Regions from separate parts of the Macrococcoides bohemicum genome, predicted to be linked through region 1. Evidence: riboswitches for the same ligand, from Rfam matches in the RefSeq annotation. Region 1 holds a riboswitch; each other region holds the start of a gene.

Region 1 (7,975 bases):
CGGGAGTCGAACCCGCGTCCAAAGATCCTGCAATTGATACTTCTACGTGTGTAGTCCTGTTATTGAATTTCACGATACATCTGAAAACGGACATCCGAATGTATCGCTAGCCCGATTAATCTCTTACGAACAGACTCCAGGCGGAAGTGTTCGTCGTATCCTACTTAAAGTTGAACCTCTACATCAGGCACATAGGCGATGCTTGAGAGAGGTGCAGAGTGCTATTAGGCAGCTACTGCGAAATTGTTTGTTTTGCCAGTTATTATAACTGTTGTGTTGATAACGAAGACAACCCTCCGACACGCTATACCAACCCAAGTGACCCCTGTCGAATCCGTAACGCCCCCGAGATAGTATGAATAAAATAACTAGCATATTTAAATATAACAAATTGAAACACATATATCAATAATAAAGCATAATACCTTATAGGGCACTATGCTTTATTATTGATATGAATGGTCTTCTCATTTTCATCAATCGTTACGATAATCTGATTATTATTGTTCATATTTTTAAAAGTGATATTATCTTCACTATCTTTAGTGAATTCGATAACGTCCATTATGCTATGGCTTTTGTATATGGGTTTTGTAATAGCGATATAGTCTTCGTTTTCTACTAAACGAATGGCTATCTTCGTGTGGTTATCTATTTTCCATCCTGGTAAGGTTTTTAAATCAAATAGTGTTTTCATTATTATCCTCCATATATTATTCACTGTGCTTTCCAAATTAAATTCTTGTGGACTTATAATATGGGTATAATTGATACAATTTATTAATCAAGTAAGGTAAAATAGATTTAAGAGATTGTTCAATAATTAACAGCACTTATCTATTTTACCATATTTTCACTTTAATTATTGGATGAATAAAAGGAGGACTTATTTTGACAGAGCAGAGTAGTGCAATTCCAAAGGTAATATTGACGTTATCAGATGTACAAAACACAGATGAAAAATTGATTAATGAAGCGGTCGAATATATTGATTATTTCGATGTCGTTGAATATCGTGCTGACTTAGCGCAAGGTTCAATTGAATTTTATGAATCTGAGATTGCGTTTATAAAGGATAAATTTCCATCAAAACAAATTTTATTTACATATCGCACAGAAGATATGAATAACAAGACAAAAATAACGATGGATGCTTATTTTGAACTTATTAAAGAAGTTATAGAGAAAAAGTTATGTGATATTATCGATTTAGAATTAATGATATATGAAGACTATATGGATAAATTATTGGTATTGGCACGTGCGAATAATATTTTAGTGTTAATTAGTCACCATGAATATGAATTCACTCCACGTATTAAAGATATGCTCGCGATTTATAATCGCATGAGTAAACTAGATGCAGATTACTGTAAGCTAGCGGTTAAACCGAATGATGGTAAAGATGTGCTTAACTTAATGTCAGCAGTTTATGAAACAAAACAAAACTGTAATTTAAATATCATCGGTATAGCAATGGGAGAAATCGGAAAGATTACACGAGTGGCTTGTGGGATATTTGGATCATCTATGACCTTTGGCTATGTTGGCAATCCTGTTGCACCAGGTCAAATTCATATTAAAGATATACATGATCAGATTGTGCTTTATAAATCATAATTTACAAATTAATGATACTTCTTTATAATTGATAATGGTTATCAATTATGAGGAGGTATTTTTTATGGAATTAAAAGATGCTATAAAAAATAGAAGAAGTATTAAACAGTATGTTGATACGATTGTTGAAGATAGTGCTGTAGAACGTGCGATTGAATTAGCGACATTTGCACCTAATCACGGTATGCGTGAACCATGGCGCATTGTGTGGGTTAAAAAGGAAAGATTAGAAAACTATGCACAGACGTTTGCTGACGTTGCATTTAAGAATAATGCTGAGAAAAAAATTCAGCATGTAGATAAAACAAAAATACTTGCTGGTATATTGTTAATTGTTGGTCCACGTGATCGACGTCAAAAAGAAAATTTAGAAGATGTTCTTGCGATTGGCGGTTTTATGCAGACACTTTCATTAGCTTTATATGAAGAAAAGATAGGCAGCTGTATTAAAACACAACCTCCTTTACTACACCCAGAGTTATCAAAACATCTAGGTTGTGAGGCCGATGAAATGATTTATGGAGCGGTTTATTTAACAGCACAAACGGAAGCAGAATATAAGACAAGAAAGAATACTAACTTAATTTCTACATACTAAAAAAACCATCCATTTTATCAATGGATGGTTTTTTAAATTTAAAGTTTTATTTTAAGTTTTCAGCTAAAAATGCTTTAACTGATTCAGGCGTTTTTGCGTTAGCAGAATGAAGATGTGCTAATTTTTCACCTTTTTCAAAGATAAGGATACTTGGGATACCCATCACTTCATTCTCATCAGCAGCTTCAGGTACTTGGTCACGGTTGATTTTATACCATGTATAGTCATTGTATTCATCTACAATAGGATCAATCCAGAAATCCATACGTGTACAATCGGGACACCAATCTGCAAAGAATTTCACGATTACTTTCTCATCTTGATTTATAATTTCTTTAAATTCTTCATATTGACTTATTGTTCTCATAATTATTCCCTCACATTGTTTTATATAATTTATTTATATGATAATTATATACCTTTTTAATAAATTATTAAACGATAAGGATTGCAGTTGTAACCTTTAAGAATAATTGTTAATATTAGGTTAAATTAAGAAGGAGGCCTATGATGATAAAATTTTATCAGTTACCAAATTGTAGTACATGTAGAAAGGCAGCAAAATATTTAGAAACACATGGCGTTAGTTTTGAACCTATCCATATCGTTGAACTTACTCCCACTGCTGCTGAATTTAGAGCGATTGTAGAGCAGACAAATGTCGATATTGATGCGCTGTTCAATAAACAGGGTGCTAAATTTAAAGCATTAAACCTTAAAGAAACATTAAGCGAAAAGTCAGATGATGAAAAGTTTGAATTACTTGCTTTAGATGGTATGTTAGTTAAAAGACCGTTAGCTGTTAATGGCAATAAAATTACTTTAGGCTTTAAAGAAAAAGAATATAGCGATACTTGGTTATAAAAATAATTGAATAAACGCTTACAATGTGTCATTATTATAGTGATAGTACTTTAATTAAACGGAGGGTTTATAATGTCAAACTTAAAATTTTCAAAAGATCATGAATGGGTAAAATCAGAAGATAATGTTAAGACAATCGGTATTACAGATTTCGCACAATCTGAATTAGGGGATATCGTATTCGTTGAATTACCAGAAGTTGGAGATGAAATCGAAGTTGATGCTCCTTTTGGTAGCGTTGAGTCAGTAAAAACTGTATCTGAATTATATGCTCCTATCTCAGGCAAAGTTATTGAAGTTAACTCTGAATTAGAAGATTCTCCTGAATTAGTAAACGAATCAGCAATGGATCAAGCATGGATGATTAAAGTAGAAGCTGACGATGCTGGTCTTGAAGAATTAATGGATCAAGCACAATATGATGAAATGATTAACGCATAAATGGTATAATCTCCTTGATAATAATTTATCAAGGAATTTTTTTATTATCAAATTGCTAAAACTGAATACAATATGATAAAAAGGTGATGGACATGTCTGTAATTACTAAAGTTATCGTTGTAGAAGGAAAGCGTGATAAACTAAGATTACAAGAAGTATTAACGGAACCTGTACATATTATATGCACCAATGGCACGATGGGTATCGGAAAACTGGATGATATGATTGAAGATTTGTATCATCATAAAGTTTATATTATGACCGATAGCGATAAAGCTGGACGCAAAATTAGATCTTGGTTTAAACGCCATTTGAGTGAAAGTAATCATATTCATATTGATCCGAAATACGGTGAGGTGGGTAATTGTCCACTAGATTATTTAGCAAGAACGATGATAAAACATCAGTTTGATGTAAAACAACAATTTGTCTGGAAAGGTAAGACCGCGCAATATGAACTTAAATCAGCTTTTGCAATTTGAAATTTCAGATCAACCATTTATTCTATTTGGATATACTCCGTTTTGTGGGACATGTAAGCTTGCAGAAAAGATGTTAGATATTACTGCTGCATCTCTAAACATACCAGTTACAAAAATTGATTTAAATTACTATGAAAATTTAAGTCAGTATTACGAAATTAAAAGTGTGCCGGTATTGTTGTTTATACGTAACGGCATGGTAGAAAATATATCTTATCAATTTGAGTCCGTAACAACTTTATATGAAAATTTAAATTTAATGTTGACGAATACTTCAAATTGACTTAAGATAAAGAACATATTCATAAAACAACTAAATAAACTCTTATCTAGAGTGGTGGAGGGATGTGCCCTATGAAACCCGGCAACCGTCAATAATGACATGGTGCCAATTCACATAAAGTTATATTAACTTTAGAAGATGAGAGAGTCGAAAATAGATAATTATCGTCTTTCTTATGTCCACATAGGAGAGACGTTTTTTTGTTAGGAGGCCAAATTTGATTACATTAAATAATGTTGTAAAGACATTTACAACCAAAAAAGGAAATATACAAGCTGTCGATAACGTAAATCTTGAAATTCAAAGCGGTGAGATCTACGGTATTATTGGCTTCAGTGGTGCTGGGAAAAGTACATTAATTCGAATGTTTAACGGATTAGAATTACCTACGAGTGGTGACGTGATTGTAAATGGCAGTACCATCAATAAGTTGTCAAAGCAGCAACTGAATAAAGAACGTCAAAAAATATCAATGATATTCCAGCATTTTAACCTACTTTGGAGTAGAACGGTATATGATAACATTGCATTACCTCTTGAAATAGCTGGCGTTAAAAAGAGTGACATCAGTCCAAAAGTGAAATCTTTGATTAAACTTGTTGGATTAGAAGGAAGAGAAAATGCTTATCCTTCAGAATTGTCAGGTGGACAAAAACAACGTGTAGGTATCGCCCGTGCATTAAGTAATGATCCTGATGTTTTACTCTGTGACGAAGCAACGAGTGCTTTAGATCCACAGACGACAGATGAAATACTAGAACTATTAGTTGATATCAATAAAACGTTGAACTTAACGATAATTTTAATCACTCATGAGATGGAAGTAATTCGCAAGATCTGTCATAAAGTAGCTGTAATGGAGTTAGGGAAAGTGGTTGAAGAAGGATCAGTGATGGAAGTATTTAATAATCCAAAAACAAATATCTCAAAACGTTTTGTACGTGATGATGTCCAGGATAATGAAACTGAGACTTCAATCGAAGAGATTAAACAAGCATATCCACATGGCAGTATCCTGAAATTAAAATTTGTTGGATCTTCAACTGGCCAGCCTATCGTAAGTAAAGTAATTAAGAAGTACGGCATCGAGATGAATATCTTAGCAGGGAATGTTAAACATACACAAGCAGGATCTTTCGGTAATTTAATTGTTCATGTTAAAGAAGTTAACGGATCACTTCAACCTATCGCTGAAGAATTAAAAAGCCATGGTGTTGAGATGGAGGTAGAAAGACATGGATAATTTTATTAAAACATTGACAGATATGTTAGGTATGAAAAATGTGGTATGGGCAGATGTATGGACTGCTACTGTTGAAACACTATCAATGACTTTTATTTCTGCAATATTCACATTTATATTTGGATTAATTATCGGCATTATTTTATTTTTAACATCTCGAAGTAAGTCAAAAGCAGCTCGTGTATTTTATAGTGTTACTGCTTTTATCGTCAATTTATTCCGAGCAATCCCATTTATTATCTTGATTTTATTGCTATTCCCCTTTACAAATTTAATCATGCAGACAATCAGTGGTGTAAAAGGAGCGCTACCAGCTTTAATTATCGGTGCGGCACCTTTCTACGCGCGACTTGTTGAAATTGGATTGAAAGAGATTGATAAAGGTGTAATTGAAGCTGTGGAATCAATGGGCGCAAATACATGGACATTAATTAAAAAAGTATTAATTCCTGAAAGTTTACCAGCGATTGTATCTGGTATTACAGTCACAACGATTGCACTCGTTGGTTCTACAGCAATCGCTGGCGTTATTGGTGCCGGTGGTTTAGGTAACTTAGCTTACTTAGTTGGATTCACAAGAGGACAAAATGACGTAATTTTTGTTTCTACAGTAATTATTTTAATTATTGTATTCCTCATTCAATTCGTCGGTGACATTATTACGAAGAAAGTTGATAAACGTTAATTATCCATAATGGATTTTTATAAAAATAATACAAAAAAGAGGAGCGTTAAAAATGAAAAAATTATTTTACGTATTTCTTACTGCATCATTAATATTAATTCTTGCAGCTTGTGGTAATGATAAATCTGACGACAACAAAACTTCAAAGTCAGATGACAAAACGATCACAGTAGGGGCTTCACCCGCACCACATGCAGAAATTTTAGAAGAAGCAAAAGCAGCACTTAAAAAAGAAGGTTATGATTTAAAGATTAAAATCATCAATGACTATACAACACCAAACCGTATGTTATCAGAAGGTGACATCGATGCGAACTACTTCCAGCATACACCGTATTTAGAAACAGAGAAAAAAGCTAAAGGATACAAAATTGAATCAGCAGGAAATGTTCATATTGAACCTATGGCTGTATATTCAAAAAAAGTGAAAAGTTTAGATGAATTAAAAAAAGGTGCAACAGTCTATGTTTCTAATAACCCGGCTGAAGAAGGACGTTTCTTATCATTCTTTACCAAAGCAGGTTTAATTAAACTTAAAGACGGAGTAGATCCTGTAAAAGCAACATTTAAAGACATCGTTGAAAATAAAAAAGATATTCAATTCAACAACAAACAAGCTGGTGAATTTGTACCAAAAACGTATAACAATGGTGAAGGCGATGCAACAATCATCAACTCTAACTTCGCTTTAGCAAATAAATTAAATCCAGTTAAAGATTCAATTGCAATTGAAGATAAAGATTCTCCATACGCAAACTTAATTGCAGTGCAAGAAGGACATAAAGATGATGCTAAGATCAAAGCATTAGTTAAAGTATTACAATCAAAAGAAATCCAGGATTTCATCAATAAAAAATATGATGGTGCTGTAATTCCAGCAAAATAGTAAAAAAAGAGATTAAGACATTTGTCTTAATCTCTTTTTTAATGAAAGATTATTATTGCGATCAAAGCTAAAATTGCAGGTAAGCCCTGCTTGATTAATATGCCTTTACTACTTGTCATTGCACCGTATATAGCTGCAATAATCACAAATATTATAAACATTGTGGTAATTTCAAGTTGGTTCTGGCTTATAAATAAACCATATCCTAAACCAGCTGCAAGAAAACCATTATAAAGGCCCTGGTTCTTAAATAAAGTTTTTACGCGGTCATCTTGTAAGAAATTATAATCAATATCAAATGTTTCTGCAGCGCGTTTCGAATTACTGAAGAACATTTCAAGAATCATAATATAAATGTGCTCAATAAATACAATCGTTGCTAAAATCAATGAAATTATATGCATAAGTACCTCCTCGATTAATAAATAGATTGTACATCTTATCTTGTTTGCTGTATAGCATTTTCAATCAAATATCTTATTTTCTCACTGAATTTAAAATATTTAGTCCGATTAATTTAACTAACACCTTATTTAGGTTATAATAAGTACTGTGATTTAAGTCATAGGTCTTTGACCTCAGATTAAAATTATTATAAACTAGATAAGATGAAATTATTATATATATATCGGAGGGAATTCAATATGGTATCAGTTTTAGAAATTAAAGATTTACACGTTTCAATTGAAGGGAAAGAAATTTTAAAAGGTGTAAATTTAACGATTAAACAAAATGAAGTTCATGCAATCATGGGACCTAATGGTACGGGTAAATCAACTTTATCAGCAGCGATTATGGGACATCCTAAATATGAAGTTACCCAAGGTGAAGTTTTACTTGATGGCGAGAACGTATTAGAGATGGAAGTTGATG
Region 2 (7,975 bases), 560 kb from region 1:
TTTTCAAAAACAAGGTATTGGTAAACATTTATATGAAAAGGCAGTATCACGTGCACAAGATCAGAACATCAAAAAAATATGGCTTGGTGTTTGGGAATATAACCATAATGCATTAGATTTTTATAAAAAAATTGGCTTTAAACATATCGATTCTCATGTCTTTCAAATGGGCGACGAAGCACAGACCGACTATATAATGATGCTTGATTTAGTATAATGTTCACCTTTTCACAAATTGACTATATACACGTTACTCAGTAACAGATATAATAATATTGTATTTATAACATTCATGTTTATTCATAAAATCTTGTTCAACAGGAGGCTCTACAATGGCTATTGAAATTCCAGCTAAAACTATCGAAGATACTTATGCTTCGAAAGGCAACATTGAAAATGTATTAAACCAAGTAGCAATGAAAGAGGTAATGGCAGATAAGACACCTGGGCGCTATATGTTAAAAGCGATTATGTCAGGTTTTTTACTAGCTATTATGGCAGTGCTTCAACTTGCAGCAAAGACACAATTTGCTGCAACTGAAAATGCAGGGCTTATCAATTTAGTAGGTGCAATTGCATTCAGTATCGCACTCGTAATGATCGTACTTACTAATTCTGAATTATTAACAAGTAACTTTATGTTCTTTACAGCGGGTTATTATTTCAAAACAATCACAATGGGTAAAATCATAAAAATATTTACGTTATGTTTCCTGGGAAATATTATTGGTGGATTTATCTTATTTGGAATGATGACAGGCACTAAAGTTATGACACCTGAAATGGTAGCAGCATTAACTAAAACAGTAGATGCAAAAACAATTGAATCAAGTTGGCATGCAATTTTAATTAAAGGGATATTCGCTAACTTCTTTATCAATATCGGTATTTATATTTCTTTACAATGTAAGGAAGTATTAGCTAAAGTATTCTTCATCGGTATCGGAGTAGTTATCTTTGTATTTATGGCTTACGAACACGTTGTTTACAATGCAGGATTGTTTGCCGGAATGATGTTCTACAATATCGATGCATTATCTTGGATTGACGTTCTGAAAAACTTATTTTATGCATATATCGGTAACTACATCGGTGGTGGTTTATTTATCGGATTAGTTTATGCATACTTAAACGGTAGAAGAGACGATGTCATCAGAAACTAAATAACTTTTTATTTGCGTGAAGTTTACACTTCACGCATTTTTTCACCTTGCAGTAAGCTGGGTATCTTCCCCCTCTACCTGATTACCTTGTACAAATCCAAGTTTTAAATACATGTCATGTGCAACGATATTAGGGACATCCACAAGTAACGTTATATATTTAATATGCGGAAAATTACTCATAATAAATTCCGGTAAAGCAAATAATGCTTGTTTTGCATAACCTTGTCTTAAATGTCTGTTGTCAGTCGAAAAAGATCTTAAATATATACTGTTATCTACTTCAAATTTGCTTTCAAATTCGCTATGTTCATGTAACACAAAAATACAACAGGTATTCCCTCTTCATTTAGTCCAAAAATTGGTGTGCGATTAGTATCTTCTTTTGCTACATTGATATTTATTTCAGGACTTTTCACAAACTTTAGTTGTTCTTCAGTTAACTCAAATTGTTCAAGTAAATCTTCGTGGTAATGGGTAGATTGAATAAGTTTCATAAATTCCTCTCTAAAGTCATCTTATTTCATAAGGATTATTATTAAATTATAACAAATAGATATAAATACTGTTTACTTCTATAGTTGCTAGGGAATACATTCAAAAAGTATATGGAGGGTTTCTATGGACATTAACCAATATAAAGTAATACCTAATACTAAATTTGATTTTAATAATTATAAATCAACAGAAAATGAAAAACAAAATAATGATAAGATAAAAGCGGATATCGTACCTGTTTTAACAGAAAAACTTGAAAAACTCCATCTAAAATTACATGCTGCTGAAAAGAATGGTATCATCGTTGTATTGCAGGCGCTAGATGCTGCCGGAAAAGATGAAGTTATCAGTTATATCTTCTCTAATCTAAGTGCACAGGGATTAAAGACTACTTCTTTCGGTAAGCCGAATGACACAGAACTTAAACATGACTATTTATGGCGTTATCATGAAGGTTTACCTGAGCGTGGGCAAATTGGAATTTTTAATCGCTCATACTATGAAGATGTACTTGCGCCAAGAATACATGATTCTGTTGCGACACACGAAACACCAAATAATGAAGTAGATGAATCAATTTGGAAAACACGATATCGTCAAATCAATGATTATGAACGTTATTTAACTGAAAATGGATTTGAAGTGATTAAATTCTTCTTCAACATGTCAAAAGATGAGCAACGTGATCGTTTACTTGAGCGAATGACTAATAAAGATAAGAACTGGGAATTTTCATTCAATGACGTAAAAGAGCGTGAGTATTGGGATGACTACCAAAAAATATTCTCTGAAATGTTAGAAGCAACATCTACTGAACATAGCCCGTGGTTTGTTTTACCTGCAGATGATGAATGGCATACAAGACGTATCGTTACAGAAGTTATGATAGATACGATAGAACGATTAAAGCCTGAGTTTCCTGAAATTTCACAAGAAAATCAAGAGAAACTAGAGGAATATATCAATAAATTAAAGCATAACTAACAAATGATTTTAAAATAAATGTTTGACAATTCAGAACAATCGTTTTAGAATAATGTTTAATTCTTACAACTAAATATAACTTATCCAGAGTGGTGGAGGGACTGGCCCCATGAAACCCAGCAACCTATTCAATTAGGTGCTAATTCCAGCAGGTATAACCTGAAAGATGAGCTTATGAGTCTACTTCTTTGAGGTAGGCTCATTTTTTGCTCCTCTTATTAAATTTAGTGTGGAATACAATTTAATGCCAGGAGGAATTTATAATGACAAAACAGTACAGATTTGAAACTTTGCAAGTTCACGCAGGACAAGTCATCGACAAGGAAACGAACGCACGTGCACTCCCTATTTATCAAACAACATCATTTACATTCAACGATACGGAACATGCTGCAAATCTCTTCGGTTTAAAAGAATTAGGTAATATATATTCAAGACTTACAAATCCTACAACAGCTGCTTTTGAGACACGTGTTGCTGAACTTGAAGGCGGCGTGGCTGGTGTCGCAGTCGCTTCAGGAATGGCTGCCATTACTTATGCAATACAAACTATTGCGAACAGCGGTGACCACATTGTAGCAACTACAAGCTTATATGGCGGAACACACACTTTATTTGAACACACATTCAAGAAATTCGGTATTGAAGCAACACTCGTGGATACGACAAATTTAGAACATGTAAAAGAAGCATTAAAAGAAAATACGAAAGCTATTTTTGTAGAAACTATCGGTAATCCCGAAGGAAATGTTGAAGATATTGAAGCACTTGCAAACATTGCACATAATCATGGTATTCCTTTAATCGTCGATAATACTTTTGCTTCTCCTTATCTGTGTCGTCCAATTGAGTTTGGCGCAGATATTGTCGTACATTCCGCAACTAAATTTATAGGAGGACATGGTACTTCAATTGGTGGGGTCATTATTGACAGTGGCAATTTTGACTGGAATAACGGTAAGTTTAAAAACTTATCAGAACCTGATCCTAGCTATCATAATCTCGTTTTTACCGAAGCTTTTGGTGAAGCAGCCTATGCTTTTAAGATACGTACAACACTACTCAGAGATACTGGTGCAGCAATTTCACCGTTCAATTCATTTCTATTAACTCAAGGATTAGAAACACTTTCTCTTCGTGTAGAGCGTCACGTGGAAAATACAAAAAAGGTAATCGCGTTTCTTTCAAATCACGATAAAGTCGCGTGGATTAAATATGCAGATACACCAGAGAGTCCATACAAAACATTACAAGAAAAATATTTACCTAAAGGTGCAGGTTCTATCTTTACGTTTGGAGTTAAGGGTGGACGTGAAGCCGGCAAGAAGTTTATCGAATCACTTAAGCTCTTCTCTTTACTTGCAAATGTTGGAGATGCAAAATCACTTATCATTCATCCCGCTTCTACTACACATGCACAACTTACAGAAGCTGAACAGCTCGCAGCAGGTGTAAGTCCAGAAACGATTCGAATTTCTATTGGCATTGAACATATTGATGATATCATCGCAGACCTGGAACAAGGATTAAGTGTGATTTAATTGAATATTCCTCGTATCCTTATCATTAATTTAATGCCAAATAAATTCGAGACGGAACTGCAGTTTAAACATCATTTTAATACAGCTATGATTGATTTTTTATATTTAAAGACACATCGAACTAATACCGAAAAGAGAAATTATGCTAAGCAACATTATATAAATTTCGACCAAGCTAAACAACACGATTATGATGCGTTAATCGTGACAGGAGCACCTGTAGAGCATCTCCCTTTTGCATCTGTATATTATAATGATGAACTTAAAAGCATCATAGATTGGTCTAAAGCACAACAACAAACGCGTTTATTTATTTGCTGGGCAGCACAATTTGCACTACATCACTATTACAATATTGAGAAATTCACTTTTAAAGGTAATAATAAATTGTTTGGCGTTTATTCTTATGATGTTCTGGCAGATCATCCTTTAACAAAAAATTATCAAAGCTATTATATACCCCAATCTCGTTATACTAATTTTGGGATACAGGATATTAAAGATAAGACTGACTTAACCATAGTCAGCACTCATCCTGAATTTGGTGCAGATTTATTAATTTCAAAAGATAATAAAGACATTTATATAAATGGTCATTTAGAGTATGCACCTAATACGCTTCATACGGAATATATTCGTGATTGCAAAAAAGGGCTAACAATTTCATTACCTGAAAATTACTACGCTCATGATAATTCTAGTAATTTGGTAATGCGACGTTGGAAGCCTTTTGCTGATTCATTTTTCAATGCCTTTGTAACTATGGTTAATACTGATAAAAGCAAGTAATAATATTAAAAATTCACAAAGATTTAATCATTGTGTTAATTCCTATTAAATACATTCCTTTCGTTAGAATTACTTAATTATTTGCGTTACGATAAGAGTAATACTATACGCAAAGGAATGTTCATTATGAAAAATGAAAAATGGTATCAACTCACAATCGATGACACGATTCTTGCATTTCACACCTCTATAAAAAGCGGTTTGTCCCATGAACAAGTTGAAGCAAACCGGTTAACTTATGGTCTTAATGCACTCCCAGCAAAGCGAGACAAACCTAAAATCATTAAGTTTTTCGGTCACTTTAACGATATTTTAATATATGTATTACTAGTTGCTGCAGCTATTACAGGATTTTTAGGACACTTTCTTGATATGTCGGTTATCATTCTTGTTGCAATTATTAATGCAATCATTGGTTATGTACAGGAATCTCGTGCTGAAAAAGCTTTAGAAAGCATTCGTAAAATGATGACGAGTGAGGCTGTAGTAATTCGTGATGGCCGTAGTCAAACTATTCCCGGCGAACAATTGACAATCGGAGATATCGTTATTTTATCATCCGGTGAGAAGATACCTGCAGACTTACGTTTAATCGAGGCGAATAATCTAAAGATTGAAGAGTCTGCTTTAACCGGCGAATCTGTCCCAGTCCAAAAAAATACACGTAAAATCTCAGAAGATGCTGCACTCGGTGATAGAAAAAATATGGCTTATTCAAGCTCATCTATTACTTCAGGTTCTGGAATAGGTGTAGTTGTTGCAATCGGAAAAGACACTGAACTTGGTAAAATTAATCAGGCAATGACTGACACAGAACAGATGACGACCCCATTGATGCAACAAACGGGTCAATTCGGTAAATCAGTGAGTATTGGTATTGTTGTAATTTCTATCGCAATTTATTTATTTGGTTTGTTTTATCACAATTATCCAGCAGACGAACTACTCTTATCTGTTATCGCGCTTGCAGTTGGTGCTATACCTGAAGGATTGCCTGCTGTTATTTCAATTATTTTAGCACTTGGCGTACAGTCGATGGCAAAGAATAATGCAATCGTAAAGAACTTACCTTCAGTGGAAACTTTAGGTTCAGTTTCAGTTATCTGTACCGATAAAACTGGTACGCTTACAAAAAACGAAATGACTGTGACTTCAATTGATTTAATGCATAATCGTTATAAAGTTACGGGCACAGGTTATGAGCCAATCGGAGAAATTATACCCGAGCTAACTGAAACACCCGAAACAGAACAAGAATTATACCAGTTCCTAACATGCGTCAAAACAGTCAATGAAGCACGTCTCTCACAAGATGAAAATGGTCATTTTCAAATTACCGGTGAGCCTACTGAAGGCTGCTTAATGACACTCGCCCATAAAACGGATTTAGAAATTCCAAACTTACAGGCAATCGATAAAATCCCTTTTGATTCACTATATAAATATATGGCATATCTCGTCGAAGATCAGGGCAAGAAACGTATTTATATTAAAGGAGCACCTGACAGAATATTCGATCGTGTATTTACCAATTCTGATGATAGACAAGTATGGGAAGATAAATTAAGTGTAATCGCTAAAGAAGGTAAACGATTAATTGCTGCAGGATATAAAGATGTGCCTAATGATACAACTACACTTTCACATGACGATTTACAAAGTGGCATCACTTTACTTGGGTTAGTAGGGATTATAGATCCACCACGTGAATCTTCAATAAAAGCGGTAAATGAATGTCAAAAAGCTGGAATTGCAGTAAAAATGATTACAGGTGACCATAAAGAAACTGCAATGGCGATTGGGAAACAACTCGGAATCGGTGATGGTACAAAGGCTATCGAAGGTCGCGAACTAGATAATATGGATGAAGAGACACTATACCAATCAGCGATTGAATACGATGTGTTTGCAAGAACAAGTCCGGAGAATAAATTACAACTCGTAAAAGCATTGCAAAAACATGACGAAATAACATCGATGACCGGTGATGGTGTTAACGACGCACCAGCATTAAAACGCGCCGATATCGGTGTTGCAATGGGCATTAAAGGAACTGAAGTGTCTAAAGATGCTGCGCGTATGATACTGGTTGATGATAATTTTGAAACAATTGTAGATGCGGTACGTGAAGGACGTCGTGTCTATGATAATCTAAAGAAAACAATACTATTCATTTTACCGACAAACGGTTCTCAAGGATTACTCATTTTAGCAGCGATTCTATTTGGTATTTCCATACCACTTACTCCTGTCCAAGTACTTTGGGTGAACATGGTAACAGCGATTACCATATCTTTTGCGCTTGCATTTGAACCACTAGAACCTGGTGCAATGAACAGAAAGCCAAGGCATAAATCTACACCGCTACTAAGTAATTATTTCTTATTTAGAATACTACTCGTATCAGTCATTGTAGCTGGTGGAATACTTCTTGCAAATATGTACTTGAGTCATCTAGATCTACATAAAACTGTACTGAATACAATCACATTGCAATCACTAGTATTTGCATTAATCTTCCATCTATTTAATTGCCGACACTTAAATCAATTTGCAATCAATCAAGATTTCTTTAAGAACAAAGTCGCATTTATCGTATCTGGTTTACTCATCACACTACAATTACTCATTACGTATGTGCCATTCTTTAATACGATATTAAAAACTGCCCCACTGACATTTTCACAATGGATGATTCCCATAGGTATCGGAACTGCTGTTTTTATCCTGATTGAAATCGAGAAATGGGTCACAAGAAACATATTTAAATATGAAGCATAACTATGATGAGAGGCTGGGACAGAAGTGTTCTGCCACAAGCAAAAACCGAACAAAACTAATAAATCGTTCTTTGATTTATAGTTTTTTGTTCGGTTTTTGTCGTAGGGGCAACTTCTGTTCCGCCGTTTAAGCTGTTAAACAGAAGAGGGCTAAGACTCATGTCGCACCCGCTTATTTATTAAAGTAATTCAATTATTATCGTTGTTCCTTTATCTATCT
Region 3 (7,975 bases), 140 kb from region 1:
CTGTTTACAGCCCAAAACAGAAGTAAGCTAAATAATATATATAGAATATATACTGAGGTCATACAAAAACCTCCTTAGTTTTTATGAATGCGTACAGTTACATTCATTCCTGGAATAATGTCTAATGATTTATCTTTATCTAATTCAATTTTTACAGGTACTACTTGTGTTACTTTTGTATAGTTCGCATTACCATTTGAAGAAGGTAACATAGAAAAACTTGATGCTGTTGCTAAACCAATTTCTTTTACTTCACCTGTTAAATCAGTATCTTTGTAACCATCTACATATACATCTACGTCTTGACCAACTTTAATCCCATCGATTTGTGTCTCTTTAATATTTGCTGTTACATATAAATCGTTTAAGTCATATGCGTAAGCAATCGGTGTCCCTGCTCCTACAAACCCATTTTCAGTGGCTTGCGTTTTAACGATTGTTCCGTCCTGAGGCATAGTGATATCAGTTTTTGATGGCTTTCCGTCTTGACCCATGCCTACAACAGTACCGATTTTGTCATCTTTAGAAATTTTGTCTCCTACAGTTTTGTCTAATGTTGTTAGTTTACCTGCTGTCGGACTAGCAATTACTAATTGTGTACCATCCACTTTAGCATTGTCTGTTTTTACATAGTTTGTTGCTTCATTATAAAAATGAAAAGCCGCAAATCCTCCTGCAACAAGAATGATTAAAGTTAAAATATTAATTAATACAAGTTTTTTCATTATAATTTCCTCCTTATTTTTTTAGCATAACCATTATTATAGTCAGATTCAACTTGCATTCAACCAACAATATTTGTTTAATTGTTGGATTTTGATTACAATTAAATATTGGTAACGTTATCATCTAATAGAAAGAGTGAAACAATGGCAGATAAAAAAACTTTAATAGAAAATTCATTTCTTCAATTGATGGAACACCATCGATTTAGAGATATTACAATAAAAATGATTTGTGAAGAAAGTAATATTAATCGTTCAACATTCTATGCTTATTTTGAAGATAAATATGCTTTGCTAGACGGTATGATCGATTTTCATATCCATAATATTGAACACTTCATGATTGATAACCTAAATAATCTAAAAGACGAAGAAGATAAACGACCATCTGTCGAAAAATATTTAAAAGAAACATTTCAGTATATATTCGAAAATAAGCAATTCTTTAAAATCTTACTTACACTTCATCCCGCTCAAAACTTCACACAAAAATTATTAAGTAACTGGAGAGAAAATTATTTAAATGTATTAAATAATACAATTTCATTAAACTACCCTGATTATTTCGTCAGTTATACAATCGGGGGACAATTTGGTATTTTATACTTTTGGCTGCAAAATGACTGTCCGGAATCTCCTGAAATTATCAGTAAGATTATTTATAACAATATTCTCAAAATTAATCGCTAAATTAAAAGTGTTTTATTTCACTCACGACAAATATCGAGTATAATAATATAGATATTAAATAAATGGAGGCACACAATGAAGTTATATCAATCACTAACAATTGGAGCATTAGCGACTGCTTCACTTTTTGCACTACCTCACATTGCTAAGGCTGATAGTCTTAAAGTCGGTAAGATTAAAGACGGAAATGCAATCATTATTACAAATAAAACAGCGATGTCAAAAAAAGTAGCGGGTGATTTCGCACAATACACGCTATATATTAACGATCAACATACGATTAACGGTGAGAAATATTATCGCGTTCAGACTACAGATGATATTAACAATGCAATCGGTTATGTAAAAGCAAGTGATCTTAAAATCAGTTCAACGAAAATAGTTCCTACAAAAATGAAAACATATACGATTAAAGCCGCTTCTACAAAACTATTTGAAGTGCCAAATGGCAGTTCAAGACAAGTGATTGATAGAATCAGTAAGAATGAAGTGATTAATGTAGAAAAGACCTTACGTGTTAACGCTTCAACATATATATACGGGACATTACCGACTGGTATGAAAGGTTGGATTAATATTACGAATGATGTTGGCCGAAAGCCCTTGAAGCGTAATCCTATCCAGCAGAAAGCTAAACCTCAAGTTAAACCTGAAGATAAAAAAGCAATCGATGCTGAACCAAATGAAACAATAGTAGATATCACTGCTCAACCAAGACCTGTAGGAGAAGGCATCAACCATATCGAATTACCAATCTCAATTAAAGATGCTTTAAAAATTCAGATGTCACTACATCCAAAACCTCAAAGCTCTAACGGTATCAAATGGAAGAACGCACATCGTAAAGATATACTAGATGCGATGAATCCAGAAGAGGCTATGATTGATTCTGTACAAAAGTATCAATTTCTTGTACTAAACGAACCACAACACCTCACTGCAGATCAGCTTAATATTTTATTACAAGGAAAAGGTATTTTAGAAGGACATGGTGAAGCCTTTAGACAAGCTAGCTTAAAATATAATATTAATGAAATCTATTTAATCAGTCATGCCTTTTTAGAAACAGCTGAAGGTACAAGTACATTAGCTAAAGGCGTTAAAGTTAAAGGTGAAGATAAGAACAAACGTTTCTATAATATGTATGGTGTTGGAGCATATGACAAAGATGCAGTAAAATATGGTGCGAATTATGCAGCAAACGTTGGTTGGGATACACCAAATGAAGCGATTATCGGCGGTGCTGAATTTATTTCAAAAGGATTTGTTTCTGAAAATCAAAATACACTATATGCTATGCGCTGGAATCCATTTGCGCCAGGAGACAGTCAATATGCTACAGATATATTATGGGCACGCGCAAATGCAAACTACATGCATGCCTATTATCAAAAGTTAGGCATTTCAGGCGGGAAATTCAATTTCGTACATTATGCAAAGCAACAATAATATTTAAACGATAATAACACAAACCCCCTTATCCAGCTGAATAAGGGGGTTTGTTTGGGATGGGTATGGAGTTAAAGGGGATTGTTCACCTAGAGTCTCACTAAGTGAACATTAATCGCCAAGGAGCAATCTATCTATTTCAAACCCTCTTCAATCTTATTGATTTCATCTTGTGATAAGTTTTTCGCAATTTCACCGTCTTTCGTATCTTCTTTTAAAGCATCTTTAGCTAAATCAGAGTGATACAATTCAACGATTTTCTTATATGTTTTGTTATCTTTATCTTCTGTTTTCGCTGCAATAACATTAATGTATGGTGCGACATCTTTATTATCCGCATCTTCCAGATAAATCGGATCATCTTTTGGATTAAGTCCAGCACGCGCTGCAACACCATTATTAATGATAGAAACTGCTACATCTTCTAATACACGTGGTGTTTGCTGCGCATCAATCGGTTTGATTTTTAGATCAAGTTTGTTTTCTTCAATTTTGTCTGGTCCACCAAATAGACCGAAGTCACTAGATAACTTAATTAATCCAGCTTGTTCTAATAACTTTAATGCACGCGCCTGATTAGTAACGTCATCAGGAATTGCAATTGTATCGCCTTTTTTCACATCTTTAATGTCTTGAATCTTTTTAGTATATGCCCCAAGTGGTGCAAATACTGTTGTACCTACTACAGATAATTTTAATTTATGATCTTTTTTAAACTGATCTAAGAAAGCGAAATGCTGGAACGCATTTAAATCAATTTCACCTTCAGCAAGCGCATTGTTAGGTGCTGTGTAATCCTGGAATTCAACAAATTCAATTTTTATGCCATCCTTCTCTGCTTCTTTCTTAACAACATCCCAGACTTTAGAGTCCACGCCAGTTACACCAATCTTAACTGTCTTTTCATCTTCTTTACTACCACATGCTGCTAGAATTACGATTAAACTTAAAAATAAAACGAATAACTTTTTCATCTTTTCATTCTCCTTTTTTATAAACGACTTGTATATATGCTTGCTACTTTGTTACCGATAAATTGTGTGATCTGAACTAAAACAATTAATATAAGCACTGTAATAAACATGACTACAACGTCAAAGCGCTGATAGCCATATGTAAAAGCGAGATACCCTATGCCACCAGCACCAACAAGACCTGCTACTGCAGAGAACTCGATGAGTGATACGGTAGTAAAGGTTAACCCTAAAATGAGGGCTCCTGCTGCTTCCGGAATTAATACTTTAAATAAAATATCAAACTTACTTGAACCCATAGACTGCGCTGCTTCAATTACACCACGATCTACTGAAACGATATTGTTTTCCACAACACGCGCAATAGATAATGATGCAGCTAACGTCATCGGAAATATCGCTGCCCAGATCCCGATAGATGTACCTACTAAAAATCTAGTAATCGGAATCAGTGCTACTAAGAAAATAATGAACGGAATCGGTCGAATTGTATTGATGATTGCGTTCAATATCGTATTTAACACTTTATTTTCTAAAATATTGCCCTTACCAGTTGCATATAATAATATACCTAGCGGTAAACCAATGAGTGTTGCCAGTACTAAAGTAATTGCTACCATGATGAGTGTGCTGATTGTGTGCTCTAATATTACTGGCCAGAATGTACTTAAATCAGTTTTCAAATCCTTCTACCTCCCTTACTTCTATGCCGTGCTGTGTTATTTCTGATAAGGCACTTTGAATATTTTGAACATCACCAACCGCTTCGATTAATAAATTCCCAAATAATCTATCAGTTAACTCGGTGATACCGCCATACAAAATATTAAAATCAACATGATTTGCTCTACCAATCTTACTCAATACCGGCTCAAGAATTTGTTCATGATTAAAGATAAATCGATATAGTTTACGATTCGTAACATTAATATCTTTAGGGATGTCATCATTAAGTACACTATGCACAAAACGCTTTGTTGTTGGATGAACAGGTGTAGTAAATAGTTCAAATACCTTGTTACTCTCAACCACTCTGCCCTTTTCCATTACAGCTACTTCATCACAAATTGATTTCACAACTTCCATCTCATGGGTGATGATCACTATCGTGATATTAAGCTTTTCATTGATATCTTTTAACAGGTTTAATATTTCATCTGTCGTTTCAGGATCCAGTGCACTTGTTGCTTCATCACAAAGTAATATATCAGGATTCGTTGCTAACGCTCTTGCAATACCTACACGCTGCTTCTGTCCACCGGATAACTGATTTGGGTAATCATCTTTCTTATCATCAAGACCGACAAATGCCAGTAATTCGTCCACACGCTGCTCGATTTCAGCTTTAGAATATTGTTTCGTTAGCTTTAAAGGATAACGAATATTATCACTGATTGTCTTTGCTTTAAATAAATTAAACTGCTGAAATATCATGCCAATATTTTGACGTTGTTTACGTAAATCTTTCTCCTTTAATCCAACGATATCTCTACCTTCAACATATACATGACCAGAAGATGGCGCTTCAAGTCGATTAATTAACCTGAGTAAAGTTGATTTCCCAGCACCTGAATATCCAACAATGCCGTAGATTTGACCCTTCTTGATTGAAAGCGATACATCATCTAGTGCATTAATCGAACCTTTCTTTGTTTGATACGTTTTAGTCACGTGATCAATTTCAATGATTCCCATTTTTTCTCCTCCCAAAATAAAAAACGTGCACTCAGCTGGTAGCTAAATGCACGTTATACGTCCGATTTATCTGCCAAGCATGAGCTTGATGGAATTAGCACAGTGCTCTAAATTAGAGTCCGCTGCTGAGACTTCATCGGGCCATATCCCTCTGTCTCTCTTGATAAAATAATTATTAATTTGTTTTACATGTTACAGTGAATCAAATTATCTGTCAACAACATTTTAAAAAAAGTTTGAGCTGGGGATTTTTTGGCCGATAAATCCAGTTTGTCGGCCATCAAATACCATTTTTAAAAACTTGATAATCCACTAAACTCCTGAATACGATATATTACTGATTTCAAGAATGAAGGATCCTTCTTTACATCATAATGATCAGTTACATGCGCATAAGTATTATCCCATTTCGCATCAAAATCCTGATCAATCTTAGTAAATACCGGTAAGCTCGATTGTCCAGAAATCATAACATCCGTCTCTAGATTTAAGTCACCGACATTACGTCTTGTTAAATTCGCACTCCCTAAGATTAAAGTCGATTCATGTTTATCGTTATCTTTCAGCAATGTAAATTTCGCATGATACTGTTCACCATGACTCACTGCCCATTTAATCTTGATGTTATCATCCGACTTTGCAATTAACTCGTGTGCAACCGGTTTATTCGGAATGCCAGGTTTTTCTTTACCGAATGCTTCTTTATTTACATCTAGAATTAACTGCACATCTACACCACGTTTACTTGCATTAATTAAAGATTTTACAATATCTCGATCAGCAATATAGAACATGCCCATCTTAATAGAATCTCCATCACTCATTCGACCAATCTCTTCTAACAGCGCAGCTTTAATCTTCCCTTCAGTAACTAGTGTTGTCGTATAATTCATACCATTATTAAATGCGCGTGCATTGATCTTAAAATCATCAACTCTTAAATCTGCACCACTCATATTCATCGCATGTACTTCACTATTGATTAAATCTTCCTGAATCTGACCTCTTACTTTTAATGCAACATTTTGATGATGACCACTCGGATCATGTGGGTTACTTGAAGCAATAATTGCAGTCTTCTCTGTTACTAACGTTTTACGGTGATTGGCTTTCATATTGAGCAATCTACCAAATCCACGAACCGTTACATTCGGTTCATCTTTAGAAAAAATATTGGTAATTAATCCATTCTCATTATTACCAAACCAACGTAATGTTGGGCGCCAGAAACCTGAATATACTGGATTAGAGTCTCGTAAATGAACGAGATTCGTTTCATATAAATTTATTCCATTAGCGCGCAACTTTTTATAATGCGCAGGTGTATAACTGCCGTAGAATGAATTGATCGGGTCAGTTAACATATATATTCTAATATTCGGTTGAGCCTTCTTTTTAGCAACTAATGCATCCGTTAATTGTTCAGTTAATTTAGGAAATTCAATTTCACCATCATAAGCATTATTAAATAAAAACATATCCAGAATAATAAAGTCCTGTGCATCGCGAATTGCCTGTAATTGAGCATTAAAGATTTTGTGATCGTAATGCATCACCTTATCTTTCTCATATGTATTATCAATCAACACTTCAGCATCATTTGTCTTACTATAATCAAACCATTTCGACACGCCACCTGGCAGTGGTTTATTGGCACCATATATCGCACAAACAATATATGCGCCAAAGCAAATGAACGCAATTTTTTTGAAACCAAATTTCTTTTTTCTGCGTTTATTTTTAGGCTTAGATTTAGTAACTTGTTTCGTTTTTTTCGGCATAGCACACCTCCATATATTCACTTTATTATACCAAAAAAACAAAGCCCATAAGGACTTTGCTTTTAGTTATTCATAAGTACAAATTGGAATCCGCCATCAAAATAGTAAAGATGATTTCCATTTGAATTTGCACCATTTTCATTAAATTTTTCTTTAAATTGATTTCTGTTTATCTTTTTCGCAAAGTCAAGTTGCTTCACATCAACATCTTGAGTGGTTTTTATTTTTTTATAATTCGATTTGTCTCCTAAATCGTATATATTTCCTAGAGGCAATGCTGAGCTAAGATTAGAAATTAGTTTCTCTTTAACTAAATAACGAAGAATTTCCGTATCGTATAACGAAATATATAGACTGTCTTCATTAAATCCCATATCATTTTCACTAAATACAAGATTAAGAACCGTATTATTGAAAGGAATATCACCCTTTTCATCATAAGATTTTTTATACTTTTCAATTAATAAAGGTTTAAGTAGTTCTTTTTGTCTTTCACTTAAATCTTGTCCTGCAAAAGAGTTATCTGATGTTTCAATATTTAAAGTAACACTTTTCTTCATTAATTTATCCCAATTGATATAATTCGTAATCGTTTCCGCATTCTCTTTAGTAGCAACATTTTTCATATATCGATTAAAAGTATTCTCATCAACATAATAGT
Region 4 (7,975 bases), 920 kb from region 1:
GAATAAATCGGTAGATTGATTTTCTTTTCATTCAGTGCAAGATAAGCGCCTTTTGTCATCTCATCCCAAGATCCCCATACCGCCTCAAAATCTTTTGGATTATGCTTTGAAAGTACAGCTTGTGTTTTCTTTTTTACATCGCCTTGTACATCTTCAAAATTCGTTGGTCCGATACTTTCAATGACTTTAATTTTGCCTTCGGTTTCATACTTTTTAAAGATTTCCTGACGTTTATCAAGCGGTAGGAAACCAGGTCCGACCCATAATTTAAGTACTTTTACAGGTTGTTCTTTATCTTTAATCAGCGCCTCTAATGATAACTTTGCTAATGCATGGTCATCTTGACTTGTAGCAACGACATTATCGATAACCTTGCCGTCTTTATCTGACTTTGTATCAAATGTAACAACTTTAATCTTTGCATCTGCAATTTTCTTAACCAAGTCATAGCTGTAATCCTCTTTACCGTGCGATAATACGATGCCGTCATATTTCTTTAGGATTGCCTGATCGACGAGCTGCTGAAACTTTGCGTCATTCCCATTCGAAAGAAAAGTATCAACCTTAAGCCCAAGTTTCTCACCTTGTGATTTAGCACCATCGATAAATTGTTTCGTGTGATCATCACTACCAAGGTTACGGATAACAGCAATTTTCTTACCTTTTATTTCACCTGACGCTTCAGATTGTGATGTTGCCTGATTACATCCTGTAAGTAAGATACTTGTTGCAAGTAATAATTGTAATGGTTTCTTCATGCTTTAATCTCCTCAAATAATTTTGTGATTGTTTGTTCATGTGCTTCGATAATGCCGTGTTCTGTAATCAGTCCTGTGATTAAACTGTTTGGTGTAATATCGAAAGCTGGGTTATAAACAGCTACGTCAGCTGCAACTTTATTGTCATAAATATGTGTGACTTCACGTACATCGCGTTCTTCGATTGGAATTGCGTCTCCATGTGGTACGGTTAAATCAAAGGTTGGTGTTGGAGCTGCAACGTAAAACGGTACATTATAAAACTTTGCTGCAATTGCGAGTGGTAATGTGCCGATTTTGTTAACGACGTCGCCATTTAATGCTACGCGGTCACAACCGACAATAACAGCTGTAACATCTTGTTGCTGTAACACAGTTGCTGCAGTACTATCTGTAATTGTTGTAACATCGATGCCGGCTTGCGATAACTCAAAAGCTGTAAGTGCGCCTTGAAATCTCGGTCTAGTCTCATCGCTAAACACTTTAAATTGAATATCTTGAGCGTGTGCTAAATAAAATCCCGCTGTCGCTGTACCTAACGTGCTTGTTGCAAGACTACCTGGATTGCAATGCGTAATAAACGTTGAATTCGGTTTTATGAGTGGTAACGTATGTTTCCCGATACGGTCATTGATTGATTTATCATCTTCGTAAATGTGTTGAGCGAGCTTTTCTAAAGCCACGATACTCTGATTGACATCTTCAGTGATGACCTGACTCAATCGATCAAGCGCCCATAACAAGTTGATTGCTGTTGGTCGTGTGTTGGATAGTCGTGTAATAACGTCCTGCATATAAATTTTAAAGTCTTTATCCCCGTTGTATTGTAAGGCACCGATTACAACACCATATGCTGCAGTAATTCCGATCGCTGGTGCACCGCGCACGATCATATCTTCAATTGCTACTGCTACTGCTTCATAATCTGTGCAGTCGATATACTGTATATCATGTGGTAATTTCGTCTGGTCAAGGAGCGTAAGAACGCCATCTTTGTATTGAATGGATTGTAATGTCATGCCGCAATCTCCTTAAATTCTGTATATAGTGAGAATATAGATGGGTAGATGGATAGCGATTCCGGATATTGAATGAGCGATTTCGCAAACTTAATAAGCTGCACTTCTATCTGAGCGCGTTGCTGCTCAGGTAAAGTCGTTAAATCATTTACTTTAGCAAGTCCGACGATACGACGAATAATTTCAAGTCCACATACTACATAAGCATCTTCAAGCACTGAACGGATATAGCTTGCATAAACTGAAGTTTGTTTCAATGCGACATCTTTCGTCTTTTCCTGTAAGATCGCTAAACTTCTCTGTTTGAATACTTCTAATACATCAGTGATACTTTCGGCAATAAATTTAGCCTGTTCATCTCTGCCAAGCGCTTGCGCATTACTATATGCAAAGAAAAGGTGAGCGAGCACATTTCCGACATCATATCCTGCTGGCCCATAGAAACCGAATTCAGGATCAATGACTTTTGTTTCTGTTTTATTAACAAATACTGAACCTGAATGTAAATCACCGTGGATTAAACTTTGACTTTTATTTAAGAACTTAAGCTTCGCTTCTGCGACTGCAAGCTTTAATGCGTCATCGTTATAAAGTAACTGTTCGACGTATGGAAGTAAGGCACTACTGACCTCATTGCGAGAGAAATTATCGTAAAATGGCTCGGTGAACACGAGATCTTCAGATATCTCGCATAATTCGGGATTTATCGTATCTTTTTGTAAAGCTTTCTTCTCTTTAGCATCAAGTACAAAGTCTGATGTGTTAATCAGTGTCTCAGCCAAATATGTCCCTAAATCAACACCGATATTCGGATAAATATTGCCATCGATTAAACCTTGGCGTAATACTGTGTAATCTTTTAAGTCTTCCATGATGACACATTTCATTACATCATCAATCGCATAAATATGCGGCACAAGTTGTGGTACGATGTCGCCGTGTACTTTGAGTAACTTCCCTTCACGAATTGTACGATCAGTTGATAATTTAAATTCATCTGAAATACGCGCTACGACGCCTGAATGTTTGACAATAATGGACTTGATGCCGTTAGATACACGAAAGACATAATTTAAATTACCATCTCCGATTTCATTTACTGTTAACTTCTCACCGGGGTTAAATAAATTTGTAGTTTCAAGTATGTATGCTGCAATATCAACTTCCTGCATTAAGAAATATGAACTAAACTTAGACAATGGTTTCACCTCAGAATTAATTTTTTCACAAAAAAAAAACGTTTCCCCATATGCACGGGAAAACGTTAGCCATCAGTATCTCTACTTATCTTTCAGCACAATTGTACTGTAGGAATTGGCACCTTTTCCGTGTGGATAGGTTGCTGGACGTCATAGGGCCTAATCCCTCAGTCACTCTTGATAAATAATTATTAAATTTTTTGTTAAGTTGAATATTAAATTAATTAAAAATATAAGTCAATAACTTTCTGAAAATTTTTTGTATTACAAAATTTTTAAAAGCCGTTAATCATTCTATTTTAGAGGCTTTATGATAAAATTTAAGTAATGAAAAAATAAAGGAGAACCACTATGGGCTACCAATTCCAAAAGATGCAGGAAGAGAAGGTATTCAAAGATCCGGTGCATCGCTATGTGCATGTACGGGATCAGTTAATTTGGGATTTAATCAAGACGAAAGAATTCCAGCGATTACGTCGAATAAAACAACTTGGTACGTTATATTTATCTTTTCATACGGCTGAACATTCACGTTTCAATCATTCGTTAGGCGTTTATGAAATCGTACGTCGTATGATAGACGAAATATTTGCTGGACGTGAACATTGGCATAATGAAGATCGTTCGCTCGCATTATGTGCAGCACTGTTACATGATTTAGGCCATGGTCCGTTCTCTCATTGTTTCGAGAAGATTTTTAATACGGATCACGAGCTTTACACACAGCAGATCATATTAGGAGATACGGAAGTAAATCATGTGTTGTCACGCGTTTCACCTGAATTTCCGAAAGAAGTAGCTGCTGTAATCAACAAGACACATCATAATAAGCTGGTCATTTCGATGATTAGTTCGCAGATTGATGCTGACCGTATGGACTACCTACAACGCGATGCTTTCTATACAGGTGTGAGTTATGGTAGTTTTGATATGGAACGTATATTAAGGCTTATGCGTCCGACAAAAGATGAAGTTGTGATTAAAGAAAGTGGTATGCACGCTGTAGAAGATTATTTAATGAGCCGTTACCAGATGTACTGGCAAGTATATTTTCATCCAGTCAGTCGTGGTGGAGAAGTATTGTTAAATCGTGTCCTGAAACGTGCCAAAGTGTTGTATGAGGCAGGATATGCGTTTAAAGAACCACCTAAATATTTAGTGCCGTTCTTTAAATCAAATCAAGTATCCGTTGATGCATATTTAAGACTCGATGAAATGGTGTTAAATTATTATCTGCAGCAATGGATTGACGAAGAGGACGCCATTTTAAGTGATTTATCGCGCAGATTTGTTAACCGTGATTTATTTAAACATTTACCGTTTGATGGTAATCGATTTACGATAGATGAACTAACTGAATTGTTTACTAAAGCGGGCATAGATCCGGATTATTATTTTGTTGTGGACTCGTTTAGTGATTTGCCATATGACTATAACAGACCTGGGATTAACTCGCGTAAACCAATTCACTTAATAACGTCTACTGGCAAGATTAAAGAAATTAGTACTCAATCGGTTATAATCAATAGTATTACAGGTATTCAGAGAAAAGATTATAAAATTTACTATCCTAAAGAAACAATTTTAAATATCGAAGACCTTGAAATTCGAGGTGCAATTATTAACGTATTAAATGAATTAGAATAGGGTGATAATATGGCAGAATTTCAGTTTAATATTATAAAAAATGATCCGCTTGACGGACATAAAGGTACGAATATCGGCTCGATTAGCTTAGATAATGTGGCACCAGTATTTATTGATGTTGCTGAGAAAAAAGCATTTATCGATATCGGTGCGATGCATGCGCGTAGTGAAGTTGAAAAGCGTGTGAAATGGGTGACGGATAAATCTGAAACAGAAGGTCCTGACCAGAAAGAATACTGGCTCGTATGGGTAACGACAGAACGTGCAGAAGTCGGTCCGTATTATGCGGGGGCTACTGCTTGTTATATGGCAGTAAATAAGGAACGTAAACGTGGCTATAAAGTGATGGCTGAACACGTCAATATGATGGATAAATCGATGAAGCACAAGTTCATTTTAGATCAGATTGGTGATGACAATAAAGCGGTCCTAAAAGACTTCTTAATGCATCATAACCCTGAGATGTGGAACAATTCTGGTGAAGCACTAAAAACGATGTTAGGTTAAACGGGCTAACGATAGTTCATCTTTTCCGGATACGGCGAGTATCCGCAAAAGATAAGCACCGTCATATCATCAATTTTGTGACAAAAATGTGACTTTAATAATCGTGTAGATTTTCGGTTGTAATTTTTGCTTAACATTAGTAAGATATGAGTAGCTATAAAAATAGCTAGGACACTAAAGAAAGCAGGTATTTTTATACCTGCTTTCTTTAATTTTATGCAAATTTTGTTATAATCATTAGTGGGTGATCAACTTGAATATAGAGATTCATATAAAGCAACAAATCACAAATAGTGAAGGTACGGAGACATTCGACTTAATTACTACAGGCACACTCATAAAAAAGGCACATACATATATTATGTATAAGGAAACAATCGATGATATCCTGACTGATGTACGTGTTAAGGTTGAGGATGAACGGGTGCGTATTAATCGAAAAGGTCAACTGACGTTAGATTTTTTGTTTGTCCCATACGAGACAACACAAAATATGTATCACCTGGCTAATCAAAAAACTGTAATGGAAGTTACAACCAATCAAATGTTCATCGAGTCTGATGAACATTCCGGTAAAGTTTACATTCAATACACAATTGTGAATAATCAAACTGTCTTAGGCAGTTATACATACGATATAGAATATAAGGAGCGAGTATAATGAACATCGTACAACAGCAAAAAGAAACATTAATCGAAGAAATTAAACAGGCGATATTAAAAGCAGCACTTGTTACAGAAGTACCGGATATTAAAATTGAAATTCCAAAAGACACTAAAAATGGTGACTATGCAACAAACATCGCCATGGTGTTAACGAAACACGCTAAAAAAAATCCACGTGAAATTGCACAGGCAATCGTAGACCATTTAGATGTTAAAAAAGCGGATATCACTAAAATTGATATCGCAGGTCCTGGATTTATCAACTTCTATATGGATAATGCATATCTCACTGGTATTATTACGGAAGCGTTAAATAAAAAAGATAATTTCGGTAAAGCAGAGCAACCTAAAAATGAAAAAATCTTAGTTGAGTATGTTTCGGCGAATCCGACTGGAAGCTTGCATATTGGTCATGCAAGAAACGCTGCAGTGGGTGACACTTTAAGCAACTTATTATCTGCAGCAGGATATGATGTATTACGCGAGTATTATATCAATGATGCTGGTAAACAGATTGAAAACTTAGCATATTCTATTGAGGCACGTTATTTCCAGGCATTAGGTCAAGAAATGGCACTGCCTGAAGATGGATATCATGGTAAAGATATTATTGAAATTGGTAAAAGGTTAGCTGCAGATCATCCTGAATACAAAGATGCTGACAAAGCTGAGCGTATTAAAGCATTCCGTAAACTAGGATTAGATTATGAGATGGATAAGCTTAAAAAAGATTTAACTGAATTTAATGTTCATTTTGATAACTGGTTTAGTGAAACTTCACTTTATGAAAATAAAGAAATTGATAAAGCATTAGATAAGATGCGTGAAAATGGTTATTTATTTGAAGAAGACGGTGCAACGTGGTTACGTACAACTGAATTTGGTGATGATAAAGACCGCGTACTGATTAAAAAAGATGGCAGTTATACATACTTCCTTCCGGATATTGCGTATCACTACGATAAGATTGAACGTGGTTTTGATACGTTAATTAACTTGTTCGGTGCAGATCATCATGGTTATATTAACCGTCTAAAAGCATCACTTGAAACTTTTGGCACAGACTCTAAACGTTTAGAAATTCAAGTGATGCAGATGGTACGTTTATTGCAGGATGGCCAGGAAGTTAAGATGAGTAAACGTACAGGTAACGCAATTACGTTACGTGACATTATGGATGAAGTAGGCATTGACGCAGCACGATACTTCTTAACGATGAGAAGCCCTGACTCACACTTTGATTTCGATATGGAACTTGCAAAGAGCGAATCTAGTGACAATCCAGTATACTACGCGCAATATGCACATGCGAGAATTTGTTCGATCTTACGTCAGGCAGCTGAAAATGATATCACACCTTCTGCTGACGCAGACTTTAGTTTAATTACAAATGACAAAGCATTTGAATTGTTGAAACGTATCGCTGATTTTGAAACGGCAATCGATCAGGCAGCAGAAGCACGTGCACCACACCGCATTACAAATTATATTCAGGATTTAGCAGCGCATTTCCATAAATTCTATAATGCTGAGAAAGTATTAACAGACGACCTGGAAAAATCAAAAGCGCATGTAGCGTTAATTGAAGCGGCAAGAATCACATTACACAATGCTTTAACATTGATCGGTGTTTCAAGTCCTGAAAAGATGTAATGCTTAAAAGAGTAGCGTTTATTAACGTTGCTCTTTTAGTATTTTGTAAGAAAGATATTGCATATGGTATAATTATACAAAATTGAATTGATGGAGGATTTATGAAGAAAACGTTATTTATACTCTTAATGACTATACTTTTCATTGTTTCAGGCTGCAATACAACAGACAAGGTACAGCAATCTGACTCACAAGAACGTATTATTTCACTAATACCGAGCAATACTGAAATTCTTTATGATTTAGGTGTTTATAAAGAAATTATCGGAGTTTCCACAGTTGATGATTATCCTAAACAAGTGAAAGATAAAGAAAAGTTTGATGGGATGAAGCTTGATTATGAAGCGATATTAAAAGCGAAACCTACAATTGTCTTTGCACATCAATCGATGGAAAAAGCACAGGAGAAGACGTTACAAAAGTTGAAATCTAAAGGCATCAAAGTAGTCGTCGTTCATGATGCTAATTCATTTGATGCGCTATATAAAAGCATAGAACAAATTGCTTCTGTCACACATAAAGAAGC

The links. Region 1 has a riboswitch for S-adenosylmethionine ahead of HT586_RS03985 (methionine ABC transporter ATP-binding protein). Riboswitches for the same ligand answer to the same signal wherever they lie in the genome.
Region 2: it holds a riboswitch for S-adenosylmethionine, as region 1 does, so the genes downstream of both, HT586_RS01060 (O-acetylhomoserine aminocarboxypropyltransferase/cysteine synthase family protein) here and HT586_RS03985 (methionine ABC transporter ATP-binding protein) in region 1, are expected to answer to the same signal.
Region 3: it holds a riboswitch for S-adenosylmethionine, as region 1 does, so the genes downstream of both, HT586_RS03255 (methionine ABC transporter ATP-binding protein) here and HT586_RS03985 (methionine ABC transporter ATP-binding protein) in region 1, are expected to answer to the same signal.
Region 4: it holds a riboswitch for S-adenosylmethionine, as region 1 does, so the genes downstream of both, mtnK (S-methyl-5-thioribose kinase) here and HT586_RS03985 (methionine ABC transporter ATP-binding protein) in region 1, are expected to answer to the same signal.

What each region holds. Positions count from the first base shown of each region.
Region 1 is NZ_CP054482.1:756,935-764,909, forward strand. Features, by position in the region: RNA gene ssrA (transfer-messenger RNA) at 1-347, opposite strand, end outside; gene HT586_RS03945 (hypothetical protein) at 437-697, opposite strand; gene aroD (type I 3-dehydroquinate dehydratase) at 892-1,620, shown strand; gene HT586_RS03955 (nitroreductase family protein) at 1,685-2,218, shown strand; gene HT586_RS03960 (thioredoxin family protein) at 2,265-2,585, opposite strand; gene HT586_RS03965 (Spx/MgsR family RNA polymerase-binding regulatory protein) at 2,729-3,082, shown strand; gene gcvH (glycine cleavage system protein GcvH) at 3,155-3,523, shown strand; gene HT586_RS03975 (toprim domain-containing protein) at 3,616-4,005, shown strand; gene HT586_RS03980 (thioredoxin family protein) at 3,977-4,288, shown strand; SAM riboswitch class I at 4,328-4,433, shown strand; gene HT586_RS03985 (methionine ABC transporter ATP-binding protein) at 4,506-5,531, shown strand; gene HT586_RS03990 (methionine ABC transporter permease) at 5,524-6,216, shown strand; gene HT586_RS03995 (MetQ/NlpA family ABC transporter substrate-binding protein) at 6,269-7,102, shown strand; gene HT586_RS04000 (DUF1304 domain-containing protein) at 7,141-7,506, opposite strand; gene sufC (Fe-S cluster assembly ATPase SufC) at 7,747-7,975, shown strand, end outside.
Region 2 is NZ_CP054482.1:199,199-207,173, reverse strand. Features, by position in the region: gene HT586_RS01085 (GNAT family N-acetyltransferase) at 1-217, shown strand, start outside; gene HT586_RS01080 (formate/nitrite transporter family protein) at 333-1,163, shown strand; gene HT586_RS01075 (GNAT family N-acetyltransferase) at 1,206-1,484, opposite strand; gene HT586_RS01070 (hypothetical protein) at 1,442-1,660, opposite strand; gene HT586_RS01065 (PPK2 family polyphosphate kinase) at 1,785-2,645, shown strand; SAM riboswitch class I at 2,723-2,818, shown strand; gene HT586_RS01060 (O-acetylhomoserine aminocarboxypropyltransferase/cysteine synthase family protein) at 2,909-4,186, shown strand; gene HT586_RS01055 (homoserine O-acetyltransferase/O-succinyltransferase family protein) at 4,187-4,975, shown strand; gene HT586_RS01050 (HAD-IC family P-type ATPase) at 5,102-7,756, shown strand; gene HT586_RS01045 (sensor histidine kinase) at 7,935-7,975, opposite strand, start outside.
Region 3 is NZ_CP054482.1:613,982-621,956, reverse strand. Features, by position in the region: gene HT586_RS03285 (DHA2 family efflux MFS transporter permease subunit) at 1-62, opposite strand, end outside; gene HT586_RS03280 (HlyD family secretion protein) at 75-725, opposite strand; gene HT586_RS03275 (TetR/AcrR family transcriptional regulator) at 870-1,415, shown strand; gene HT586_RS03270 (N-acetylglucosaminidase) at 1,491-2,864, shown strand; gene HT586_RS03265 (MetQ/NlpA family ABC transporter substrate-binding protein) at 2,999-3,838, opposite strand; gene HT586_RS03260 (methionine ABC transporter permease) at 3,856-4,521, opposite strand; gene HT586_RS03255 (methionine ABC transporter ATP-binding protein) at 4,511-5,527, opposite strand; SAM riboswitch class I at 5,597-5,703, opposite strand; gene HT586_RS03250 (phospholipase D family protein) at 5,827-7,314, opposite strand; gene HT586_RS03245 (hypothetical protein) at 7,377-7,975, opposite strand, start outside.
Region 4 is NZ_CP054482.1:2,192,209-2,200,183, reverse strand. Features, by position in the region: gene HT586_RS11475 (sugar ABC transporter substrate-binding protein) at 1-758, opposite strand, end outside; gene mtnA (S-methyl-5-thioribose-1-phosphate isomerase) at 755-1,777, opposite strand; gene mtnK (S-methyl-5-thioribose kinase) at 1,774-2,976, opposite strand; SAM riboswitch class I at 3,059-3,163, opposite strand; gene HT586_RS11460 (HD domain-containing protein) at 3,328-4,623, shown strand; gene HT586_RS11455 (YwhD family protein) at 4,633-5,130, shown strand; gene HT586_RS11450 (YwiB family protein) at 5,384-5,791, shown strand; gene argS (arginine--tRNA ligase) at 5,791-7,449, shown strand; gene HT586_RS11440 (heme/hemin ABC transporter substrate-binding protein) at 7,551-7,975, shown strand, end outside.